3 regions of the Paenibacillus sp. Y916 genome follow, and region 1 is predicted to be linked to each of the others. Evidence: predicted binding sites of a transcription regulator. Region 1 holds the regulator's gene; each other region holds the start of a gene.
What was found. The regulator CtsR, encoded in region 1, represses protease genes until heat stress. The targets are predictions, from matches to a motif close to ATGGTCAATAAAGGTCAAACA.
Positions count from the first base shown of each region.

Region 2: a site for CtsR is predicted at 1,268-1,288, ahead of clpP (ATP-dependent Clp endopeptidase proteolytic subunit ClpP). Genes of this name have one in related genera too.
Region 3: a site for CtsR is predicted at 6,102-6,122, ahead of clpP (ATP-dependent Clp endopeptidase proteolytic subunit ClpP). Genes of this name have one in related genera too.

Region 1 covers NZ_JBXCJA010000019.1:54,732-62,500, forward strand. The annotation lists gene radA (DNA repair protein RadA) at 1-1,267, opposite strand, end outside; gene AC1TO9_RS24075 (hypothetical protein) at 1,984-2,232, opposite strand; gene clpC (ATP-dependent protease ATP-binding subunit ClpC) at 2,435-4,900, opposite strand; gene mcsB (protein-arginine kinase McsB) at 4,934-6,007, opposite strand; gene mcsA (protein-arginine kinase activator protein McsA) at 6,035-6,559, opposite strand; gene AC1TO9_RS24095 (CtsR family transcriptional regulator) at 6,587-7,048, opposite strand; gene AC1TO9_RS24100 (hypothetical protein) at 7,497-7,685, shown strand.
Region 2 covers NZ_JBXCJA010000007.1:192,050-199,818, forward strand. The annotation lists gene AC1TO9_RS16250 (sugar-binding transcriptional regulator) at 1-891, opposite strand, end outside; tRNA gene AC1TO9_RS16255 (tRNA-Arg) at 1,118-1,192, shown strand; gene clpP (ATP-dependent Clp endopeptidase proteolytic subunit ClpP) at 1,377-1,967, shown strand; gene AC1TO9_RS16265 (PdaC/SigV domain-containing protein) at 2,030-3,112, opposite strand; gene AC1TO9_RS16270 (GIY-YIG nuclease family protein) at 3,257-3,664, opposite strand; gene AC1TO9_RS16275 (DUF2087 domain-containing protein) at 3,688-4,464, opposite strand; gene AC1TO9_RS16280 (polyamine ABC transporter substrate-binding protein) at 4,956-5,957, opposite strand; gene AC1TO9_RS16285 (ABC transporter permease) at 6,142-6,948, opposite strand; gene AC1TO9_RS16290 (ABC transporter permease) at 6,945-7,769, opposite strand, start outside.
Region 3 covers NZ_JBXCJA010000004.1:42,938-50,706, forward strand. The annotation lists gene lon (endopeptidase La) at 1-716, opposite strand, end outside; gene lonB (ATP-dependent protease LonB) at 806-2,542, opposite strand; gene ispG (flavodoxin-dependent (E)-4-hydroxy-3-methylbut-2-enyl-diphosphate synthase) at 2,803-3,912, opposite strand; gene clpX (ATP-dependent protease ATP-binding subunit ClpX) at 4,037-5,299, opposite strand; gene clpP (ATP-dependent Clp endopeptidase proteolytic subunit ClpP) at 5,311-5,901, opposite strand; gene tig (trigger factor) at 6,170-7,501, opposite strand; gene AC1TO9_RS10895 (hypothetical protein) at 7,718-7,769, opposite strand, start outside.

The DNA of each region.
Region 1 (7,769 bases):
TAACTCTTTTGAATCCTAATTTCTCTGCTTCCTTCACACGCTGTTCTACGCGAGATACACCCCTCACTTCACCCGTCAAGCCAACCTCACCAAAGAACACATCATATGGCCTTGTCGGTGCGTCTCGAAAACTAGATGCAATACTCACTGCGATCGCTAAATCTACCGCGGGTTCATCAAGCTTCACGCCTCCGGCAACGTTAAGATACGCATCCTGATTCTGAAGGAACATCCCCATTCTTTTCTCTAAAACGGCAATAATAAGACTCATTCTATGATGATCAATCCCAGTACACATTCGACGTGGGGATGGGAAATTGGTAGAAGTAATTAGCGCTTGCAGTTCAACAAGGACAGGTCTTGTACCTTCCATACTTGCAACAACTGTTGAGCCCGCTACTCCAAGAGGTCTCTCTGAGAGGAATAGCTCCGATGGATTCTCCACTTCATTAAGACCGCTTTCACTCATCTCAAAAATGCCAATTTCATTCGTCGATCCGAACCGGTTCTTCACCGCCCTAAGCAAGCGATACGTATGATGTCTTTCTCCTTCAAAATAAAGCACACAATCCACCATATGTTCAAGCATTCTCGGTCCTGCAATCGCTCCTTCTTTAGTAACATGACCCACTAGAACGGTTGCGATACCTTGACCTTTAGAGACACGCATAAATCGGGCAGTACATTCCCGAACCTGAGATACACTTCCAGGAGCACTTGTTACCTCAGGCAAATAAACAGTCTGAATCGAATCGATCACTAGAAAATCAGGTTTAACGCTTTCGATAGCTTCTTCGATGGCTTCCATATTCGTCTCACATAGAACGTATAATTCGGCAGATAGCGCACCGAGCCGATCAGCTCGTAACTTCGTCTGTTGTACGGATTCTTCACCTGAAATATAGAGCACCCGAAGTCCTGACATAGATAAAGAATGCGATGTTTGGAGAAGCAATGTTGATTTACCAATACCCGGGTCACCACCAACGAGGACAAGTGAACCTGGAACGATTCCTCCACCTAGTACTCGATTTAGTTCGGCAATCCCCGTGTCCACTCTTCCTTCTTTGCTACTTTCTATACTTATGATGGGGAGTGGCTTTTCTTTACTCTGAAAAAGGGAAGAGTTCATACCTTGTGTCTTAACGACACTTTCGGTCTCCTCCACCATTGAATTCCAGGCCTGACAGCCTGGACATTTCCCATACCATTTCGGCGATTCATATCCGCACTCGGTACAGTTAAACTTTATTTTAAGCTTAGCCATTGTTCTCTCCTTAATTAAATAGCACAGTAAGTTATGCTAATGATGTCGAATTCACGCTATTATTAAGTTTACCACCAAGATGGAATGAACTAAAGGTAAATCCTCGCTCATTTATTCCTTCTATATATGATTTATCGTAAAGAAGGGATGAAAAGTTTACATCATCCTTAATTAAACTGAGATACACTCTGATGAGGCAGAGGACTTTTCACATTATAACCACTTTCCAGCTTCTCCAATCTCCTGTAGTTGCGGATGCAAAAGCGGTTGGAAATGCAGTTACAGTTATAGCTGCAGTTGCATAAAGTGCACTTAAATTCGGCCAAATTCCATTAAAGCTAACTTTAGTTGCATTGAAGGTAGCTAGTTACTGGAAAATATCACTTTTCATCGTTATCACCACTTTTAACTGTAGTTTAAACAACTATTTCTCTCGACCGCACTTTTGTGTATGAAACAACTGTACTTTTTGCATCTATTTCCCTCTACCATACCTTTGTACTTGAATTAACTGCACTTTCTGCAGTTGCGAGCGTGGGGGTGACGGTGGCGGCGGGGAGCATGATGATGGCGGTGGTGATGACTATTCAACGTTTGTGACTACTTAGCTTCTGCAACTGCGGCGGTAGGCCCCGGATGCTGAGTGCATCGGGGAGTGGCGAAGTTTTAACGGAACTCACAGACCTTATTCTATGAATAGATGCCCATTTGGAATTTTAACGGAAATACAGGCCTCTATATGCGAATAAGTTTCCATAATCCAGAGAAAAGCGCATAATAAGGTCGCTCACTTCCGTTAGATTTCCAAAAGTGACGTTTGAGACACAATAAGGTCTGTCACTTCCGTTAGAACACTTACGAAACTCCACTTCCACTCCTACTTCTACTTCTACTTCTACTTCTACTTCTACTTCTACTTCTACTTCTACTTCTACTTCTACTTCTACTTCTACTCCTACTCTCACCCTCCACCAACCTTACGACTTCCCTCATTCCCCTCGATCGAGCCTATTAAAATGTAAAAAAAGTAGTACCCTCCATCATTAAGAGGGTACTACTTCATTATTACATTTCGCACAATTTACAAGAGTACAACGCTACCACGGGTGGGTCCTATGGGCTTAATTGTTCTTAGTTACCTACCTCGGGTATATCCGATCCAATACGTTATTCTTGTTCTTTGTTATCTGCTTCAGGAGTATCCGATGGACTGTTCTTAGTTACTGTCAACCCGTCTTCCCCTTTATCAATAAGAAGGGAATCTCCTTTGCTAATATTACCTGTTAGTAGTTCTTCAGATAACCGATCTTCAATATGCTTTTGGATCGCCCGACGAAGTGGTCGTGCACCAAAGGCTGGATCATATCCTTCTTTAGCCAAGAATGCTTTAGCTTCATCTGTTAATATGAAATCCACATCATGTTCCTTCAATCGTTTACGAAGTTCCTCAGACATCAATGTTACAATCTCTGCAATATGTTTCTGTTCCAATGAGTGGAATACGATGATTTCATCAATCCGGTTCAAGAATTCTGGTCGGAAAGTCTTCTTCAGTTCACCCATCACTTTGTCCTTCATGTTGCCATAATCGGCTCCCCCATCTTGCACAGCCGTGAAGCCCAACGTTGAATTACGTCTGATCGCTTCTGCTCCTACATTGGAAGTCATGATAATAAGTGTGTTGCGGAAGTCAACTACACGACCTTTGGAATCGGTCAAGCGACCATCTTCTAGCACTTGTAGTAGAATATTAAATACATCAGGATGCGCCTTCTCAATCTCATCTAACAGTACGACAGAATATGGCTTGCGGCGTACCTTCTCCGTTAATTGGCCACCTTCTTCATACCCTACATACCCTGGAGGCGCTCCAACGAGACGAGACGTCGAATGTTTCTCCATATACTCAGACATATCAATCCGTACTATAGCATTCTCATCTCCGAATAATGCTTCGGCCAACGCACGCGCTAGTTCTGTCTTACCTACACCTGTTGGTCCAAGGAATACAAATGAACCCATCGGACGCTTAGGATCTTTAAGTCCAGCTCGAGCACGTCGTACCGCTTTACTTACGGATTTGACCGCTTCTTCTTGTCCAACTAGACGTTCATGTAGAATCGATTCCATATTCAGAAGACGTGCTGTCTCTTCTTCTTTCAGCTTACTCACCGGAATTCCAGTCCAGCTTGCCACAATTTGAGCGATATCGTCTGGTGTCACTTCAGAATCCGTGCTTCCTTGTTTCTCTTTCCACTGATTCTTCGTAATATCTAACTCTTCACGAATCTTTTGTTCAGTATCACGTAGAGCAGCTGCCTTTTCGAATTCTTGGCTTTGGACAGAGGCATCTTTTTCCTTGCGAACATCTTCAAGTCGACTTTCTAATTCTTTCAAATCCGGTGGAATCGTGTAAGAATTCAATCTTACTTTAGAACCGGCTTCATCAATTAGATCAATGGCCTTATCTGGCAAGAAACGGTCTGGAATATAGCGATCCGACAATTTAACTGCTTCAACAATTGCTTCATCCGTAATCTTCACACGGTGATGTGCTTCATAACGATCACGCAAGCCGAATAGAATCTGAACAGCTTCTTCCGGTGATGGTTGATCCACTACAATCGGCTGGAATCTACGCTCTAAAGCTGCATCTTTTTCAATATACTTACGGTATTCATCGAGGGTTGTAGCCCCAATACATTGTAATTCTCCACGAGCAAGGGATGGCTTCAAAATATTAGATGCATCGATAGCACCCTCCGCTCCACCAGCACCAATCAACGTATGCAATTCATCAATGAAAAGAATAACATTACCTGCTTGGCGAACTTCATCCATAATCTTTTTAAGACGATCTTCAAATTCACCACGGTATTTAGTTCCAGCTACAACAGATCCCATATCGAGTGTCATAACCCTTTTATCACGAAGTGTCTCAGGAATTTCATTATTAATAATTTTCTGTGCAAGTCCTTCAGCAATGGCTGTTTTACCTACCCCAGGTTCACCGATCAATACTGGATTATTCTTGGTTCGGCGACTAAGCACCTGAATAACTCTCTCAATTTCCTTACTACGACCAATGACTGGATCTAGATTACCTTCTCTAGCAAATGCCGTTAGATCCCGTGCCAAGCCATCCAACGTTGGTGTATTCACATTCGCTTGTGTTCCACTATGGCTTGATACCGTTTCATTGCTGCCAAGTAGTTGCAACACTTGTTGACGCGCTTTATTCAGGCTGATCCCTAAATTGTTAAGTACTCGTGCAGCCACACCTTCACCCTCACGAATAAGACCAAGCAAAATATGTTCTGTTCCAACGTACGTATGTCCCAGCTTACGAGCTTCGTCCATTGAAAGTTCAATCACTTTCTTAGCGCGAGGAGTATAGGCGATATTCGTTGGCTGTTCTTGTCCTCGACCAATCAGTGTCTCCACTTCATCTTGAATCTTCTCGAGTCCTAGACCAAGCCCAACTAAAGCCTTAGCAGCAATGCCATCTCCTTCACGAATTAAACCAAGCAAAATATGCTCTGTACCTATATTATTATGACCTAAACGAACCGCTTCTTCTTGAGCCAATGCGAGCACCTTTTGCGCACGTTCCGTAAATCTCCCGAACATCATAACTCCTACACCTCCATGAAATTTAAATTCTTCTTATTGTATATTATCTTGAGAACCTAACTTCTTCCGAATTAACCTAGCACGATAGACGTCACGTTCCTCATTAGTAATGGCTTCCCCGAATGTCTTTTGAAGAAAACCCGCTTGGGTCATAACATTCAATTCATTCATTACAGGGGTGGATGGCCCCTTAATAATACCCAAATCAACACCAAGACGAACATCAGATAGCCGTTGTGCAGCCTCTTTCGAGTCTAACATTTCTGCATATAACAAAATTCCGTATGATCGTTGTACACGATCCGTCATTCGAAGCTTCGATTCATTGAGCAGTCGTTCACGAGCATTCTGCTCATGTTCAATAATTTGCAACACAACACTGTGTAGATTATCGATAATTTCATTCTCTGTCTGTCCCAGTGTAATCTGATTCGATATTTGAAATATATTACCTACAGCTTCACTACCCTCGCCATAGATTCCTCTTACCGTTAAGCCTACTTGGGATACCGCTGACAAAATCCGATTGATCTGCTGTGTCATCACCAGTGCTGGTAAATGCATCATCACCGAAGCTCTAAGTCCTGTTCCTACATTGGTCGGACAACTTGTTAGATAACCGCGTGTGGCATCAAATGCATAATCAATATGTGCCTCAAATATATCATCAAGGGCTGTCGCCTTCTCCCAAGCATCACGTACCTGGAATCCTGGATATAGACATTGAATGCGCAAATGATCTTCTTCGTTAATCATAATGCTAATGGATTCATCTTCACTTAGAATAACTGCACCATGTTCTGATTCGTTAGCCAGACTTGGACTAATCAGATGCTTCTCCACAAGAACTTTTTTGTCCAATGGTGAAATGTCATCTAAGTAAAGCATATGGAATGTACCAAATGATTCTAATGGTTCATATTTCTTCATGTCTGTTAGAGTATCTCGCACCACCATCGATTGCTCACTTGTCGCAAGCAAGGGGAATGGAATATGCTGTATGTTGCGCGCCACTCGAACTCGACTACTTATCGCAATGTCGGAATCGTTTGCGTCACCGAGCATCCATTGACTAAGCGCTTGTTCGGTGAATCGGAGATTTGGCATTACGCATTCCTCCTTCTAAAAAGAACTTTACTCTTCTGACAATCCCTTTTCAAGCTCTCTAATCTGATCACGAAGTGCTGCAGCCTCTTCAAATTCTTCTTGGATAATTTGTTGTTGCAGCTCAGACTTCAGATCCTGTAACCGTCGTTTAACTTGTATTTGAACGCCACCCCTTATCGGTACTTTGCCCACGTGAGCAGTACTCCCGTGAACTCTTTTGAATAAGGGATCTAGACGATCGTTGAAATATTTATAACACGAACTACATCCAAAGCGTCCAGCTTTACTAAATTGTGAGTACGTCATGCCACATTCTTCGCATCGTAACGTTTGAGCGCCTTTCGAGGTACCGGATTGAATCTTCTTAGCTGCGTCGAAGTCAATGAATCCCGACAATAAGCTATGAATCGAGAATCCTCCTGTTACCCCAGGAATCATCTCGCCCTTCTCACGAGCACATGATTCACACACATGAAATTCCGTTTTCTCTCCATTTACAATCTTGGTAAAATGAAGTGTGGCCGGTTTGTTTTCGCATTCTTGACAAAGCATGTCGATGTACCTCCCTTTCTTCGTAGGTCATTTACCTAATAAAGAGATCAGCATCGCTTTCATCATTCTGGCACGTATCTCATCCCTGTAAGGTAGCTTGATCATGAGGCATTCCCTGGAGATCGCTGCACGCATTAAAGTAGCTTCGCGTTTGCTTAGGAAACAGGATCCCTCCAGTTGATAGATCAGCCCTTCCGCTGTCGTCTGGTCGATATCTTCACCAATCGTCTGTCTTAGATGGGTATGAAGTTCAGAGTGTTGCGGAAGATCAATTCGTTGAATCCGAATATAACCTCCACCGCCTCTCTTGCTCTCCACAAGATAGCCCTTCTCTAACGTAAAGCGAGTACTGATGACATAATTGATCTGTGATGGTACACAGACAAACTTCTCAGCCAGATCGTTGCGTTGAATTTCCACTGTTCCTTCGGGACTTTCATGCAGAATATTCTTCAGATATTGCTCAATAACATCAGAGATATTACGCATCATTCATCCTCCAGTTATCAACCTCAACTCTTTCGTGGTTACCCACTTCCCAAGATGTAGTTCTATTCCTCATCTCTTCGTTGGTTGACTTTGACTTTCTTTGACTTTGTTAATATTATATCATATTCTTTGGTTTTGCCAAGGGGTATTACATATTTTTAGTGTGGACCTCTCTAAGCAATAATATTCTTGCAAGCTGGGATTATCGAGTAAGATCAGGCAAATCCTTAGTTGGCTTGATAATATGCTCTACAAAAGAAGAATTATTAGTTTAAAGGAAAAGTAGCTAATGTGAGTTTTAGTTGCAGAAAGGACAGTTAAATGTTGCGATTTGCGGATAAGTGGCGATTTTCAAGTAATTAAGTGTAGATTTGCAACTAGATTGGCGTCAGAAGCAATTTAGCTGAATTTAGCTGTACTATGTGCAACTGCATGGTGAGTTGGGGAAGTGTTGGGAACGATGTCTAGTGGTTGGGGCAAGTTGATGGGTTGTGGGCTGAGGTGCAGTCGTTGGGGCGAGTTGATGGGTTGTGAGCTGAGGTGCAGTTGTTGGGGCAAGTTGATGGATTGTGAGCTGAGGTGCAGTCGTTGGGTAGCTGAGGAATTGGGTAGCAGTGGTCGAAGCGCAGAAAAATGAAGCCTTGAGCCGCTGTAGAAAAGTAAATAGATAATTAGTTGTATAAAAGGCAGTTAGTTTGAAGGAAAAGTAGCTATAGTGAGT
Region 2 (7,769 bases), on a different contig from region 1:
AATATCTTCCAGCCGAAGACCCAAGGTCATCATTCTGTGAACCATAGCACCATGCTCGTTGAAATAATAACCGAATGACTCTGCAATCGCGCCTTCATCTTGGATGCCCTGAATAGTCGCAAGGTCCAATCTTCTACGGCGTGTCATTTCCAGCGCATTACCGATGCCGTGCACTATAATTCGCGACTGTCTGATCGTCTGAACAATTTCCTGAATATTAAGATCTTGGACTAGCGATTGATAGGCATCATCACTAAGTAGATCTGGTATATGTAACAGCCTATATTGGGCTCCTACACTCTTAGCCATCGTGGAAGCTATAGTATTCGCTTGAAATTCCACGCTCTCCCCTAAGCCCCCACGAGCGGGTACAAACCAGGTCCCCTTCAAATTAACAGACGAAGGTTGTGTTAGTTGTTCAGCAACTGCAGCGAGTGTTGAACCTCCCGTTACAGCGATGATGTCTTCATTACCCATGACGCTCAACAGAGCCTTCGCTCCTGCACGTCCCAGTTCTTTCTTAGCGACCGGCGACGACTCACAATCACCAGGTACAATCACTACTTTACGCAGTCCATAGGCTAGGCGGATTTTATCTTCCAAATCTGTTAGTCCAAAAAGGTTCTTGGCGATGGGCTCAAGTGAATCCAGTAGTCTCCTACCCGAGTCACTAATCTTCATTCCCATACTTTCAATCTCAATGAGACCTTGAGATTTCAGAAGATCCGTTTCGGCACGCAACACGCGTTCCGTCATATGAAGTGACGCTGCTAGCGTTCTGCGACCGACAATATCAAGTAATAAAATTCGGTGAAGAATAGTGTACCTTGTCTTGAGAGTTTCCATGAGATCAGGCAGAAGCTGCTTTTGTATTTCTATTAAATTGCGCATGCTTTCCACTCCTGCATCGTTCTACATGGTCTTAAAATGTCCCGGGTAAACTTTTTAAGTCCCACTACTATTCTAACCAATATTCGCTTCTCTTGCAAGTATTCATTGTAGTATAATTTACTACTGCCGATTTTCTTATACATCATGATGTATGATGATTATAAATGTAACAATTCCTTGCTATTCTAACGTATATATCATATAATCATTTTTGCTATCTCTTTTTGCGCCCGTGGTCAAATGGATATGACGTAGGCCTCCGAAGCCTGAGATCGAGGTTCAATTCCTCGCGGGCGCGCCATTAATTATTATGATAGCTATATATAACTTTAACCAACTCAGATCAAAGCCAATCATGGCTCTTTTTTTTATCAATAGTTTGACTTTCCCTGACTTTATGATTTAAAATGTTTATCAAGTGGTAAATACGGCAATCGTATTTATAATGAACAACTAATTTAGTTAGTATAAGGGAGGCTTTCCACATGGGTTATATTCCTATGGTCGTTGAACAAAGTAGCCGCGGCGAACGCGCATATGACATCTATTCTAGACTTTTGAAGGATCGCATTATTTTCTTAGGTTCTGAAGTTAATGACATGGTTGCCAATTCCATTATTGCACAAATGCTATTTCTAGCTGCTGAAGATCCGGAGAAAGATATCTCCTTATATGTAAACAGCCCTGGTGGATCCATTACAGCCGGAATGGCGATATTCGATACAATGCAATATATTAAACCAGATGTATCTACAATCTGTGTAGGTATGGCCGCTTCTATGGGGGCATTCCTTTTGACTGCTGGCACGATCGGTAAGCGTTACGCGCTTCCAAATAGCGAGATCATGATTCACCAACCTCTAGGTGGTGCACAAGGTCAAGCATCAGACATTGAGATTCGCGCTCGTCGTATCCTCAAGCTCCGCGATAAGTTAAATCATATTTTAGCTGAACGTAGTGGACAGCCGCTGGAACGCATTGAGAAAGATACGGACCGCGACTACTTCATGAGTGCTTCAGATGCTCTCACATACGGTTTGATCGACAAAGTCTTAGAGAAACCATTAGCACTTTAATTAAAGACAAAAAGCCCTCACTTCCGTATATTACAGGAGTGAGGGCTTTTACAATAACAGAATTACTTAAACATTCTCGTACCTTCAGGTAGAATCTGATGAAAAGGAATGACGAACGTTGGAATGCCCGTAGCATAATCCGTATATTCATATTGTTGGAAGAACAATGCTATTCCCTCTGATTTCACAAAATAATTCACGTCACCAGTCAATCCTTTAAATTCACCAAAATAACCATCATTGTCTTGTAGTCCTTTGAGAACAAGCTTGTCCAATCTCTCATTATAATCAGGACTCTTTCCTTTTAATAGATCATTCAGTGATAGTATCTTTCCATCGTCTAACGAGAAGGTCAACCCTATACGAACTGTACCACCATGAGCCCCACCAATATAACCGTACTGATCTATGATAAGACTTAACACACCATTCTCATTGTATGACACGATATAGTTCTGAAAGAATTGATAGGTTTGCTCAACAGAACTATCTCTTTTAGAGGCCTGCTCTTTCGACGCTTCAACGAATTCATCCTTAAGGTTATCCAGCACCGTATTGATTGATTTCTCTACCTTGGCATCCGCAAGGTCACTAATGGTAGGATAGCGAACAATAAATAATGCATCCTTTGTCTTTGTTTCTAGCTTATTTGTTGTAACCGATAGGTCATTCTCTACCCTAGGAGTAATATTCAATGATTTAAGAGATGGATTCCACACCCCTTGATAGCCCAAATAATCACTTATTAATCGAAATGGAACATATAAATTACCTTTGATATTCTTTACCTCATATTCATTGACATAGAAGTTATTAATATTTGTATTTACTCGATTCTCAGCTAAATCCATGTTCAACTGTCTATACCCACTACCAATACTATATGTTCTCGTACCCGGATTATAATGTAATGACAGTCCCAGTTGATCCCGCAATGCAGTCACAGGGATGAGGGTGTTCCCGTTACTTATCACACCACGTTGAGAGAGTGTAGTACCTTTCCATTCTAAAATGACAGTTGGTTGTTCGACAGTATTCTTCGTATTTCCAACAGCAAAGACCGTTACTTGTCCTGTATAACCCACACTTGTCAATAGAACTCCTGCCACTATAGCTGCAGCGCCCCATCTCATAGCCTTATTCATCTCAAAATTCCCTCCACAATGATTCATATTCTTCGTACTTTTTGAGCTCGTATCCACAGTATATCGAAGTAATGAATCATTATGGTAACAGCGGGGTAACATCTACGTAACAACTGCGTAACACTATTGAATCGTCAACACATACTATACCTGTTCATGATAACCATTATCTCCGTATGGCTGTAGCTTATCCAACCATTTCAGTTCTAGCTTCCGTAACTCATCCCTATGTTGTCTGTTCGTTGGATGATTTACAGGTACGCTCACCGGAATCATCCCTATAAGGGACTCTCCCTCTTCAAGCTTCAATTGTTCCAATATTTCCATTTCAAACTGCTGTTCACCATAGGTATTCCATTCCTTCTGCAATGACACGCAAGCATGATTACCCATATTCAGTATGAATACATCCTTGTTAAATGCCCCATATAGATTCAGACTACTCCCAATCCATATCTTATTATTCACCAAGTTACGTATTTGGTAAACACCAATTTTGCGGGGCAGTTGTTGATATTCTGCCACGAGTTCCTTACGTCTTTGATGATTCATTATATACCCTTCTTTCTCTATCATTAGTCATTCCGTTTACTTTTCACCCAATATTTACTGCCATCTGGTTCTCGGTCCATAAACCCGTATTCAATTAAATACCGTCGCAATGTCACGTAATCATCTAAACGTTCCTTCAGAATGGCATTGACTTCCTTCTCTGAATAAGACTTTTGAACATCAAATAATTGAGTGAGTTGTCGCAAAATAACAATTTTACGTTTTTCCTTCTTCGGGAACTCCGTTAACGGCCCTTGTAGACCTTCCTTAAAATAGGTGTTTAAAATCTCCTCATTCTCCTGCACCGTGATGGAATGCCGCTCATCTAGCAATGAAGGTGAATCATGAATGTGAATATACCGGCTTTTGCTATGAGACTTCTCCTCGACAAGTTCCATAATGGACAGGAATGCCTTGGCCTGCTTCATCTTCTCACGTAAAGTAAAGCGATGATTGCGAATAGTAGAGGTACTACCTCCATCCAATTGTTTGACGATCTCTTGATCGCTTAGCCCCATCTGGAAGAAGTTCAAAAGTGTCCGCTGCAAATCCGTTAATCCGGTCCATTTCTTATCTAATCCTAATAAGAAATCTAACATCGACGTATGATCATTCGCAATATGCCGCCGAACATACTTCTCCGCCTCGTAGTACACCTCTTCTTCCTTATAAATAATGCCCTTCTCATAACGTTTACCGCAGATTAAACATACATAAGCTTCACACTCTTGTTCGAACATATAGCCTTGCTTGATTTCTTCCATACTTGCATTCCAGAACAGATCAGATAAATAGTCCATTATTGTAAACACCTTTCAGTTTCGTTTGCTATTTTATAGACATTATATAATATTGTTTAGTTTTTATCAAGTCATGAGCATTAATTGCAACACGATCACCAATAATCGCCTTCCACCTTCACCATTCACGCAAGTGCAATAAGTACATCTAAATTCAACCCAATCCATCTGAAGTTAACTTTAGTTGCATGGAGTACATCTAAATTACTGGAAATTCCACTTTTCAGCGTTATCGCCATTTTTAACTGTAGGTTGTACAACTAGTTCTCTCTTCCCCTACTTTTCCTGCTATTTAAGTGTGCTTTCTGCATCTATTCTAGCCTGACCTTAAAGGGCACAGCGGGAAGACCTCCACAAAACTTATAGAGGTTGTTCAAAAAGTCATCTTTTGAACTCGCACTTATAGTTTCTTATATTTAAAGAAAGAGTCCGTCCTAAACTAATTTTCTAGTTTAGGACGGACTCTTCAACTCACATATGCATTCAAAATATTATTCTCTTCCACTTTTCAGCTCGGACCAGTATCGATCGTAGACTTGTACATTTTCACCTACTTCACCCAGCCATTCCGTACGACTTAATTCATCTTCAGATAGGTTAATCATCGTGTTATTACGATAGGTCTCAGAATGGAATTCCATCGCCTTCGTATTCGGATCACTATAACCAATCGTTTCATAATTCTTCGCGCTCACTTGCGGATCTAACATATAGTTAATAAATTTCTCAGCCAACTCTTTATTCTTAGCCCCTAGTGGTATAGCGTAGTTATCAGAGAAAATCGTAGCACCTTCCTTAGGTACAACATAGGCGATATCCGGATTATCAGCTACGATAAAAGCTGCGTCTCCAGACCACACTGTGCTAATCCAACCTTCTTCTTGGATCATCTTCTGTTTGATAGTGTCCGTATCGAATGCTAGCACGCTTGGGAGCAAGCCCTTCAGATCATCTACTGCTGTTTTGATCTCTGTTGCATCTGTAGAACTGTTGGAATAACCATTCTTCTTGAGCGCCATTCCAATCACTTCACGATTATCGTCTAATAGTATCACTTTACCCTTATAAGCCGGATTCCATAGATCTTCCCAACTATCAATCGCTTCTTTAATATATTTCTTATTATATGCAATTCCAGTTACACCGGAAGTATAGACAATAGAATATTGATTCCCTGGATCAAATATTGGATCTTTGAACGTATCCGCAATATGAATGAAATTCGGGATATTGTTCTTATCCAACGGTTCGAGTAGATTATTCTTGACCATCGTATCTACCATGTAGTCAGAGGGTTGGATGAGATCATATCCCCCGCCTCCAGCCCTTATCTTAGCTAGTAGGTCCTCGTTATTTGCGTAAATATCATACGTGATACTCACATTGAATTCTTTCTCGAAATCGGCTAGTACGGATTCATCAAAATTGTCTGCCCAACTGTAAATATGCAACTTTTCCTTAGAAGAACAACCACTTAATAAAGATATTGCCATAACACCCGCCACCAGCAGGCTTATCAATCCAGTTCTTTTCACAGTTACGTATCTCCTCTCTTTCATCCAACCATTTTTTATTTTTTCAAGTAGAAACGGCTATGCCGTCTTTTTCAAGACGGTACCCGTTTCAGCGGAAATATAAGGAATAGAGTATTAAGTAAAACTTATGCTTTCTTATATTTTAAAAAGGCAACAACTTGTGCTTCTTCTGTCCTTTGCCTCGGTTCAATACGTATTGCGCTAACAATATCAAGATGATGCTTACTACAATGAGCAACGTACAGAGCGCATTAATCTCTGGTGAAATGCCTCGTTTCACTTGCCCATAAATGTAGATAGGCAGCGTCGTTGATCCTGGTCCAGCAACAAAGAAACTAATCATGAAATCATCGAGAGAAAGCGTGAACGCAATCAACGCACCCGAGATTACACCCGGTGTAATCTGTGGCAATGTAATATAACGAAAGGTTTCCCAATACGTAGCGCCCAAATCTTGAGCAGCTTCTTCAAGCTGTCTACCCATTCCCGCAAATCTTGCACTTACCATGACATATACATACGACACACTGAATGTAATATGGGCGATCATGACCGTAGACTTCCCTAAAGGAATCTGGAACTGACTAAACAGAACTAACAGCGATAATCCCATAATAATATCTGGAATGATAATGGGCATATACAACAACCCACTCATTGGAACCTTCAACCTTTTACCTAAATCCCGCATGGATAAAGCTGCAAATGTTCCTAACACCGTAGCAACTACAGTAGAAACAACAGCAACAATGAGACTGTTCATCAAAGCATCCATCACGTGGCGATCCTTCAATAGCGAGAGATACCAATCAAAGGTGAACCCTTTCCAATCCCCACTAAGTCGTGTGTTATTGAATGAATATACAATTACGAGCAGTATAGGTACATAAATAAATATCATCATAATGGCCGAATGAATGCCTAGAAGGGGATGTCCTTTCTTCTTCATCGGTTCCCCCCCTTTACTACTTCGCTACGCGATTTAATCACTCGGTTTAACAATACAATCAGCACAAGCGACGTCAGAATAAAGATGACAGAGAGTGCTGAACCGAAAGGCCAATTACGTGCCCCGAGGAACTGAGATTGAATAATGTTACTAATCATCGAGGATTTAGAACCCCCTAGAATATCCGTTACGACGAACATCCCTGCTGTTGATACGAATACGAGGACAGATCCCGTCATAATGCCGGTCTTACTCTGAGGTAATGTAATATGCCAGAATGCCTTCCAACGACTGGCCCCTAGATCACTTGCAGCGTCTAACAATCGACGATCAATCTGCTCGATAGCTACGTATAGTGGCAACACCATAAAGGGAATAAAGTTATACACCATACCAAGCAATACCGCCCCCTTGGTATAGAGCATCTGCAATGGTTCATCAATCCATCCCCAATGGATTAGAATACTGTTCACCACACCCTGTGTTCGAAGCAGCAACACCCAAGCATAGGTCCGAATAAGGAAGTTAATCCAGAACGGAATCGTAATCAAGATCAGCCCCCAATTCTGCATGCGGGGGGATGAACTTGCTATATAATAAGCTAGCGGATAACTAACGATGAGACAGATTAATACCGTCACGATCGACAATACAATCGTATCCCAATAAATTCCTAGATATAGAGAATCCCAGAATGTCTTATAGCCTTCCCAGCTAAATTGATAAACAACGTTACCCAGCGTATCGCGTTGCATAAATGACATGGCCACAACGATGATCATCGGCACGACTAGGAATAAACCTAACCAGATCAATACGGG
Region 3 (7,769 bases), on a different contig from region 1:
TTTTGAATAGCCTTCATCTGTTCACGGAGGTAATATTCTTTTTGCGTTTTCTCCATTTGTTTCTTAACTCGCTGACCAATCTTTCGCTCCAATTCAAGCACTTCACGCTCGTTATTAAGAATATCTAGAAGCTTCTCAAGCCGTTCTCGAATATCAACAGTCTCTAATATCTCTTGTTTATCCTTAATCTTCAAAGTCAAATGACTGGTAATCACATCTGATAGTCGGCCTGGTTCCTCAATGTCCGAAACAGCGGCTAACGTCTCTGGAGTAACCTTCTTTGACAAATTAATATAATATTCAAATTGACTAAGAACTGTACGCATTAAAGCATCAATCTCTGGATCATCAATCTCTAATTCTGGAAGTACACGGGCAATAACCTCGTAATACTCTTCATTATCTGTATACTGAAGAACCTCCGCTCGCTCCACACCTTCAACTAGCACACGAATGGTTCCGTTTGGAAGTTTCAACATTTGTCTCACTTTCGCTACTGTACCGACTCTAAATATATCCTCTTGCTCCGGTTCTTCAATGTTCACTTCAGACTGAGAACAAAGGAGAATTAAATTATCTTCTATCATCGCTTTCTCCAATGCTTTGACCGATTTCTCACGACCCACGTCAAGATGAAGCACCATACTTGGGTATACAAGAAGTCCTCTCAAAGGCAGCAAAGGAAAACGACGACCTTTCGATTTAATAGACCCCATCGCTTTCACACCTCCAGTTGCTCTTTTTACGCATATGCATTTTTATATTTTAACAAAAGAATGGCTGAAACACCAATATAACGCGGTTTCTAAATGCTACTCGAATCTGTCACTTGACCTTGTGTAACAGATTTCGCCTGAAGGAGAGATGATGATATTCCAGTGTATACATCCGGGAACTCAGACAGTGTCGTTTCTTGTAGATGATTCACCAGTTCCTTACCAAACACATGATGGAATACTTCCTGAATGTGATCAACTGGGATAACTTGTAACCCATTAAGATCTGCAAACAGAGCCTGCCAGTTGTCTTTAGGTATGATGACTGTTGTTGCTCCAGCTTGAAATGCTGCCTCAACCTTGGCAATAACACCACCAACAGGCTTCACCTTACCGTGAATGCTAATCTCTCCAGTCATCGCTATCTTGTGATCAATCGGTATATTCTTTACTGCTGACACGATTGCCGTTGCCATCGCAATACCAGCAGATGGACCATCAATCGGAGTTCCACCAGGAAAGTTAATATGCAAATCGTAATCACTGGCGTTAAGCCCCATTAAACGAAGAACTGTGAGGACATTCTCTATTGAGCCTTTCGCCATGCTTTTCCTGCGAATCGTCCGAGCTCCACCGCCAATCTCTTCCTCTTCCACCACACCTGTTATATTGATTTTCCCTTGACCCTTTGAACTTATAGAAGCAGATACTTCAATTTCAAGTAATGTTCCTAGATTTGATCCATACACAGCAAGTCCATTAACTACTCCAACCTGTGAATGCGTTGGTATTTTACGTTCAGGCCGAGGTTGGAGTTGGCTGCTATTAGCTACCCACTCCACATCTGTTGCCTCTAATGAGTCTCTCTTTTCAGTCCATGCTAAACCAGCTGCGAGCTGAATGATATTGACAGCTTCTCTTCCATTGGTAGCATACTTCTTCACCACTTCTACAGCCGAAGGACATGGTTTAAGACCTATTTTTGCAATAGCATCTTCTGCAATCATGCCGATTTCATCGGGCAGTAGCGGTCGAAAGTATATTTCCATACAGCGGGACCGGAGCGCAGGTGGAATTTCTTCCGAGGAACGAGTCGTCGCACCAACGAGACGGAAATCAGCAGGTAAGCCATTCTGAAAAATATCATGGATATAAGCAGGCGTATTATTATCTTCAGAGTTATAATATGCACTTTCCAAGAGAACCTTGCGATCTTCAAGTACCTTTAATAGTTTATTTAATTGGATCGAATGTAATTCACCAATCTCATCAATAAATAGAATTCCACCATGCGCTTTCGTCACAGCTCCGGGTTTAGGTTGCGGAATACCCGCAACTCCCATTGAGCCGGCCCCTTGATATATCGGATCGTGAACAGATCCAATGAGAGGGTCTGCTATTCCTCTCTCATCAAATCGAGCAGTGGTTGCATCAATTTCCGTAAATTTCGCTTCACTTTTAAAAGGTGAAGTCGGATTTTTTTTAGCTTCCTGCAATACAACCCTGGCTGCCGCTGTCTTCCCCACTCCTGGAGGCCCATAAATAATGACATGCTGAGGATTATCACTACATAGCGCTGCTTTTAAAGCACGTAATCCTTCCTTTTGTCCTACAATATCATCAATCGATTGTGGTCGGGTTTTCTCTGAAAGAGGTTTGGTAAGTGATATAGAACGTAGTTTCCGTAACTTATCTAATTCTTTCCTCGACTCCCTATCGATTGCTGTTCGGTTTGTCTTCTGACCCCGTAGCAAAGTCCAGAAGTAAATCCCGATAATGACACCAAAGAACAATTGAATCACCATAAATATCATACTTAAATTCATAGTTTTCCTCCCATTTCTATAACTCCCATTAGGCTAATACTTGGTAGTATAGCCTTTTCCTCATTCAATAAACGCACTTATTGTGATTTTCGGCTGGAAATATGTCTAAAGGACTTTCACATGGTTAGATTTAGATGACTTGAATGTATCGTTACTGTCATGGTTAGGAAGTAATGTCTATAGGCTACATCCGCTCTTATCTGTCAAAAAAGCTACAGGCCGATAACTTACGGCCTGTAGCTTTTGTACTTACACTATAATTAGGATTGATGCTGATGATTGCGACCTGGTATTTCTCCAGTAGCTTCATACACTTCAACGATATGATCAATTTCTTTCTTCAATTCATTAACTAGCTCAGCTTCAGGTACCTTACGGATCATCTCTCCGTAGCGGAAAAGCATCCCTTCTCCACGTGCACCAGCAATACCAATATCCGCTTCACGCGCTTCGCCTGGGCCATTCACAGCACAACCAAGTACGGATACCTTAATAGGTACTTTTAAATTAGATATATACTCCTCTACTTCATTAGCAATAGAGAATAAGTCAATATCCAATCTTCCACAAGTTGGACAAGAGATCAATGTTGGAGCATTCGAGATCAGACCAAATGCCTTTAGAATCTCACGTGCTACTTTCACCTCTTCGACAGGGTCCGCACTAAGCGAAATCCGTAGGGTGTTACCGATCCCCATAGAGAGTAGAGCACCAATACCTGCCGAACTCTTAATTGTACCCGAGAACAACGTTCCTGCTTCCGTGATCCCTAGATGCAATGGATATGGGATAACTTCAGCGGCCTTGCGATAAGCCTCGAGAGCCATAGGTACATCCGATGCTTTTAAAGAAACGATAATATCATGAAAGTCCAACTCTTCCAGTATTCCTATATGAAAAAGTGCACTCTCAACCATAGCATCAGGTGTCGGATAACCATATTTCTCAAGCAAATGATTCTCAAGTGAACCAGCATTAACCCCAATTCGTATAGGTATTCCCTTCGCTTTACAGGCTTTTACGACTTCTTCTACCTTGGAGCGACGTCCGATATTACCAGGATTAATGCGCACTTTATCAATGCCGTTCTCAATAGCAGCTAAAGCTAATCTATAATCGAAATGAATATCCGCAACTAATGGGATATGAATCTGTTTCTTTATTTCTTTGATTGCAGCAGCGGCCTCCTCATTATTAACGGTAACCCGCACCATTTGGCAACCCGCTTCTTCTAAACGTAATATTTCAGCCACTGTTGCTTCCACATCTGCCGTCTTCGTCGTACACATGCTTTGAATGATCACATCGTTATTTCCACCTATGATCAGGTCTCCAACTTTAACAGAACGTGTGTCTTTTCTTGAAAACATAGTTAGCCTCTCCCTTTAACGCTAAAACTCCACCCCTTGCCCCGACGTCAATAGCTGCACGTACAGGGCTGGAAGTGGAACTTCGGCAATCTATCTACATAAGCCCTATGGTATTCACAACCCTTTAGGCGCTCTCTTCTTGATTCTTGCTAACCTTAGTGCTGGCACTTAATTCAGGAACTACTTTCTCTTGAACTACCTGCTCGGTGATAACGCAATCTTCGATGTCGTCGCGAGACGGAACCTCGAACATCACATCAAGCATAATGCCTTCAATGATTGCTCTTAAACCACGAGCACCCGTATTACGTTTAATGGCTTCCTTAGCAATAGCCACCAACGCTGCAGGTTCGAATTCCAGATTCACATTATCCATTTCCAACAGTTTTTGATACTGTTTAGTCAATGCATTCTTCGGTTCAGTAAGAATCCGAACTAATGTGTTCTCATCTAGAGGCTCCAAACTTGAAATGATAGGTAGGCGCCCTACAAATTCAGGTATTAGACCAAATTTCAACAGATCCTCTGGTAGAACCATAGATAGATACTCACCAGGATTCAGATCTTTCTGAGCTTCTCCACCGCCGTTAAATCCGATTACCTTCTTACCGATACGACGTTTGATTAATTGCTCCAACCCGTCGAAAGCACCACCGCAGATAAACAATACATTTGTAGTATCAATCTGAATGAATTCTTGATGAGGATGTTTACGTCCCCCTTGAGGCGGAACAGATGCAACAGTTCCCTCAAGAATTTTAAGAAGGGCTTGCTGCACCCCTTCACCCGATACATCGCGTGTAATCGATGGATTCTCCGACTTGCGAGCCACTTTATCGATCTCATCAATATAGATGATGCCACGTTCCGCTTTCTCCACGTCATAATCAGCTGCTTGTATAAGCTTCAATAGAATATTCTCAACATCCTCACCCACATAGCCAGCCTCAGTTAATGATGTCGCATCTGCAATTGCAAAAGGTACGTTAAGAATTTTGGCCATCGTTTGAGCTAGCAATGTCTTACCTGATCCAGTAGGACCCAACAAGAGGATATTACTCTTAGATAACTCTACGTCATCAATCTTACTTTGTGTATTAATTCGTTTGTAATGGTTATAGACCGCAACAGACAATGATTTCTTAGCTTGATTCTGCCCAATAATATATTGATCGAGAATATCGCAAATATCTTTAGGCTTCGGGATATCTTTCAAATCCACTTCTTCCTCATGCCCTAGCTCTTCCTCTACAATCTCAGTACACAACTCGATGCACTCATCACATATATAAACGCCAGGACCTGCAACTAATTTACGCACCTGTTCCTGAGTTTTACCACAGAAAGAACATTTAAGTTGCCCTTTCTCATCATTAAACTTAAACATATTACCACCCCTTAAGATTTGTTCGGTGAAGATAGTACTTTGTCAATAAGTCCATAAGACACTGCTTCTTCAGCGCTCATGAAGAAATCACGATCCGTATCCATCTCGATTTTGTCAAGAGGTTGACCGGTTCGTTCTACATATATTTGATTAAGCTTTTCTCTTGTCTTCAAGATCCAATCCGCATGAATCCGTATATCTGATGCCTGCCCTGAAATACCTCCCAAAGGCTGATGAATCATCACTTCGCTATTACTCAGCGCAAATCTCTTACCTTTCGCTCCCGCGGTCAATAGCAAAGATCCCATACTTGCCGCCATACCCACGCAAATCGTAGATACATCTGGCTTTATGAATTGCATTGTATCATATATCCCCATTCCCGCTGTGACAGAACCACCTGGTGAGTTAATATATAGACTAATATCCTTCTCTGGGTCCTCAGCAGTTAGAAATAACAGCTGTGCTATGACAAGATTGGCAACATCATCGTCAATGGCAGTACTCAGAAAAATAATGCGATCCTTAAGCAATCTGGAGTAAATATCAGAAGAACGTTCTCCACGACTGGTTTGTTCAACAACCATAGGTACGAGACTCATTTGACCAACCTCTTTTCCTTTTAAAAATACAATTTCATATCTCATCAATATTTTAACATGTTAGAAGCGCGATGTCATTTTTTCAACATACGCAATAAGTATGCAACATAATCCCTTTAAATAAGTATGTATCAAGCAAACACGGCTATACCGTCCTTTTTTTTAAAACAAACCCAATTTTCACATGTATTATCCATTTTTTGGTCAGTTTAGGTAAAAATGAGGCGCGTCAAAAAAACGCACCTCATCAACCACTATAATAATTTTCTTATTTGTCTTCTTCTGGAGTTTCATCTTCAACTTCTACAGGAGCAACTTCCTTACTGTTAGACAGTAGGAAATCAACTGTTTTGCGTAGAGAAATCTCTTCACGTAGACTGTTCAATGATCCATTAGCTTCTAGAACACTACGTAGTTCTTCAGGAGAGCGCTTGTATGATTCAGACAATGTAGCCAATTCACTCGTAACGTCTTCTTCGGTAACTTCAATCTTCTCATCCTTAGCAACTTGCTCAAGTACGAGATTGTTACGAACACGTTTCTCTGCATCAACTTTCATTTGCTCTTGAAGATCAGACTTAGTCTGACCTGAGAAGCTTAAGAACATCTCAAGATCCATACCTTGTGAACGAAGACGATTATCGAAATCAGTCATCATATTCTGAACTTCACTTGAAATCATCGATTGTGGAATATCAACTTCTGCTAATTCAGCAACTTTATCCACTACAAGACCTTCACGAACACCTTTCGCTTCTTGGTCTTTACGTGATTCTAGTTGTGTCTTCAAGTCTACCTTGTACTCATCCAATGTTTCGAATTCACTTACATCTTTAGCGAATTCATCGTCCAATTCAGGAAGTTGTTTGCGCTTGATTTCGTGAACTTTCACTTTGAAGACAGCTAGCTTACCAGCTAATTCTTCTACTTGGTAAGTTTCAGGGAATGTTACTTCAACGTCTTTCTGATCGCCAGTAGCCAATCCTATAACTTGTTCTTCAAAGCCTGGAATGAACGAACCGCTTCCCAGTTCCAAAGAATGACGCTCAGCTTGTCCACCTTCAAAAGGAACACCGTCAACGGAACCATCAAAATCAATGATTGTGATGTCACCATTCTCAGCAGTACCCTCTTCAATAATAACTAGCTCTGCATGACGTCCTTGTAAGCGAACTAATTCTTCGTTCAGTTCATCTTCAGTAACTTCAACTTTTTGTGTTGGTACTTCTACGCCTTTGTATTGACCTAAAGTTACTTCTGGTTTAACAGTAACTTTAGCTTTGAACTTAAATACTTCACCTTTAGCAAATTGATCAATATCAATTTCTGGGCGATCTACCGGGAAGATATCCGTTTCGTCTACCGCTTGTGTGTACACTTCTGGAAGCAAAATATCAATAGCATCTTGATACAAGCTTTCTACTCCATAACGTGCTTCAAAGACAGAACGCGGTACTTTTCCTTTACGGAATCCAGGTACATTAGCTTTCTTAGATACTTTCATAAAAGCTTTATCAAGCGCCTCAGCTACACGCTCTGTTTCTACTTCAACTTCAAGAACCCCAAGGTTCTTCTCTATTTTTTCCCAAGTTGCTTTCATTTTATGCCTTCCCCTCCAAAATAATTCTCATGGTTTATTTATAGAAAATAAGAAAGTATAAGTTCCACTCTATACTTAATCCTTATATTTCACGCACAGAACAACCATTATAGTATAAACAACATTGTACCTTTTTTCAAGGGTAGGTTCAACCTAGAATCCTAAATTAATTATTATATTAAAAGTAAATGTTCAAAAAGGCGTCATAACAGTTTATTATGCTTCACCTTCTGTAACAAACTGTTTCATCACTCGGTAGGCTTGTTCG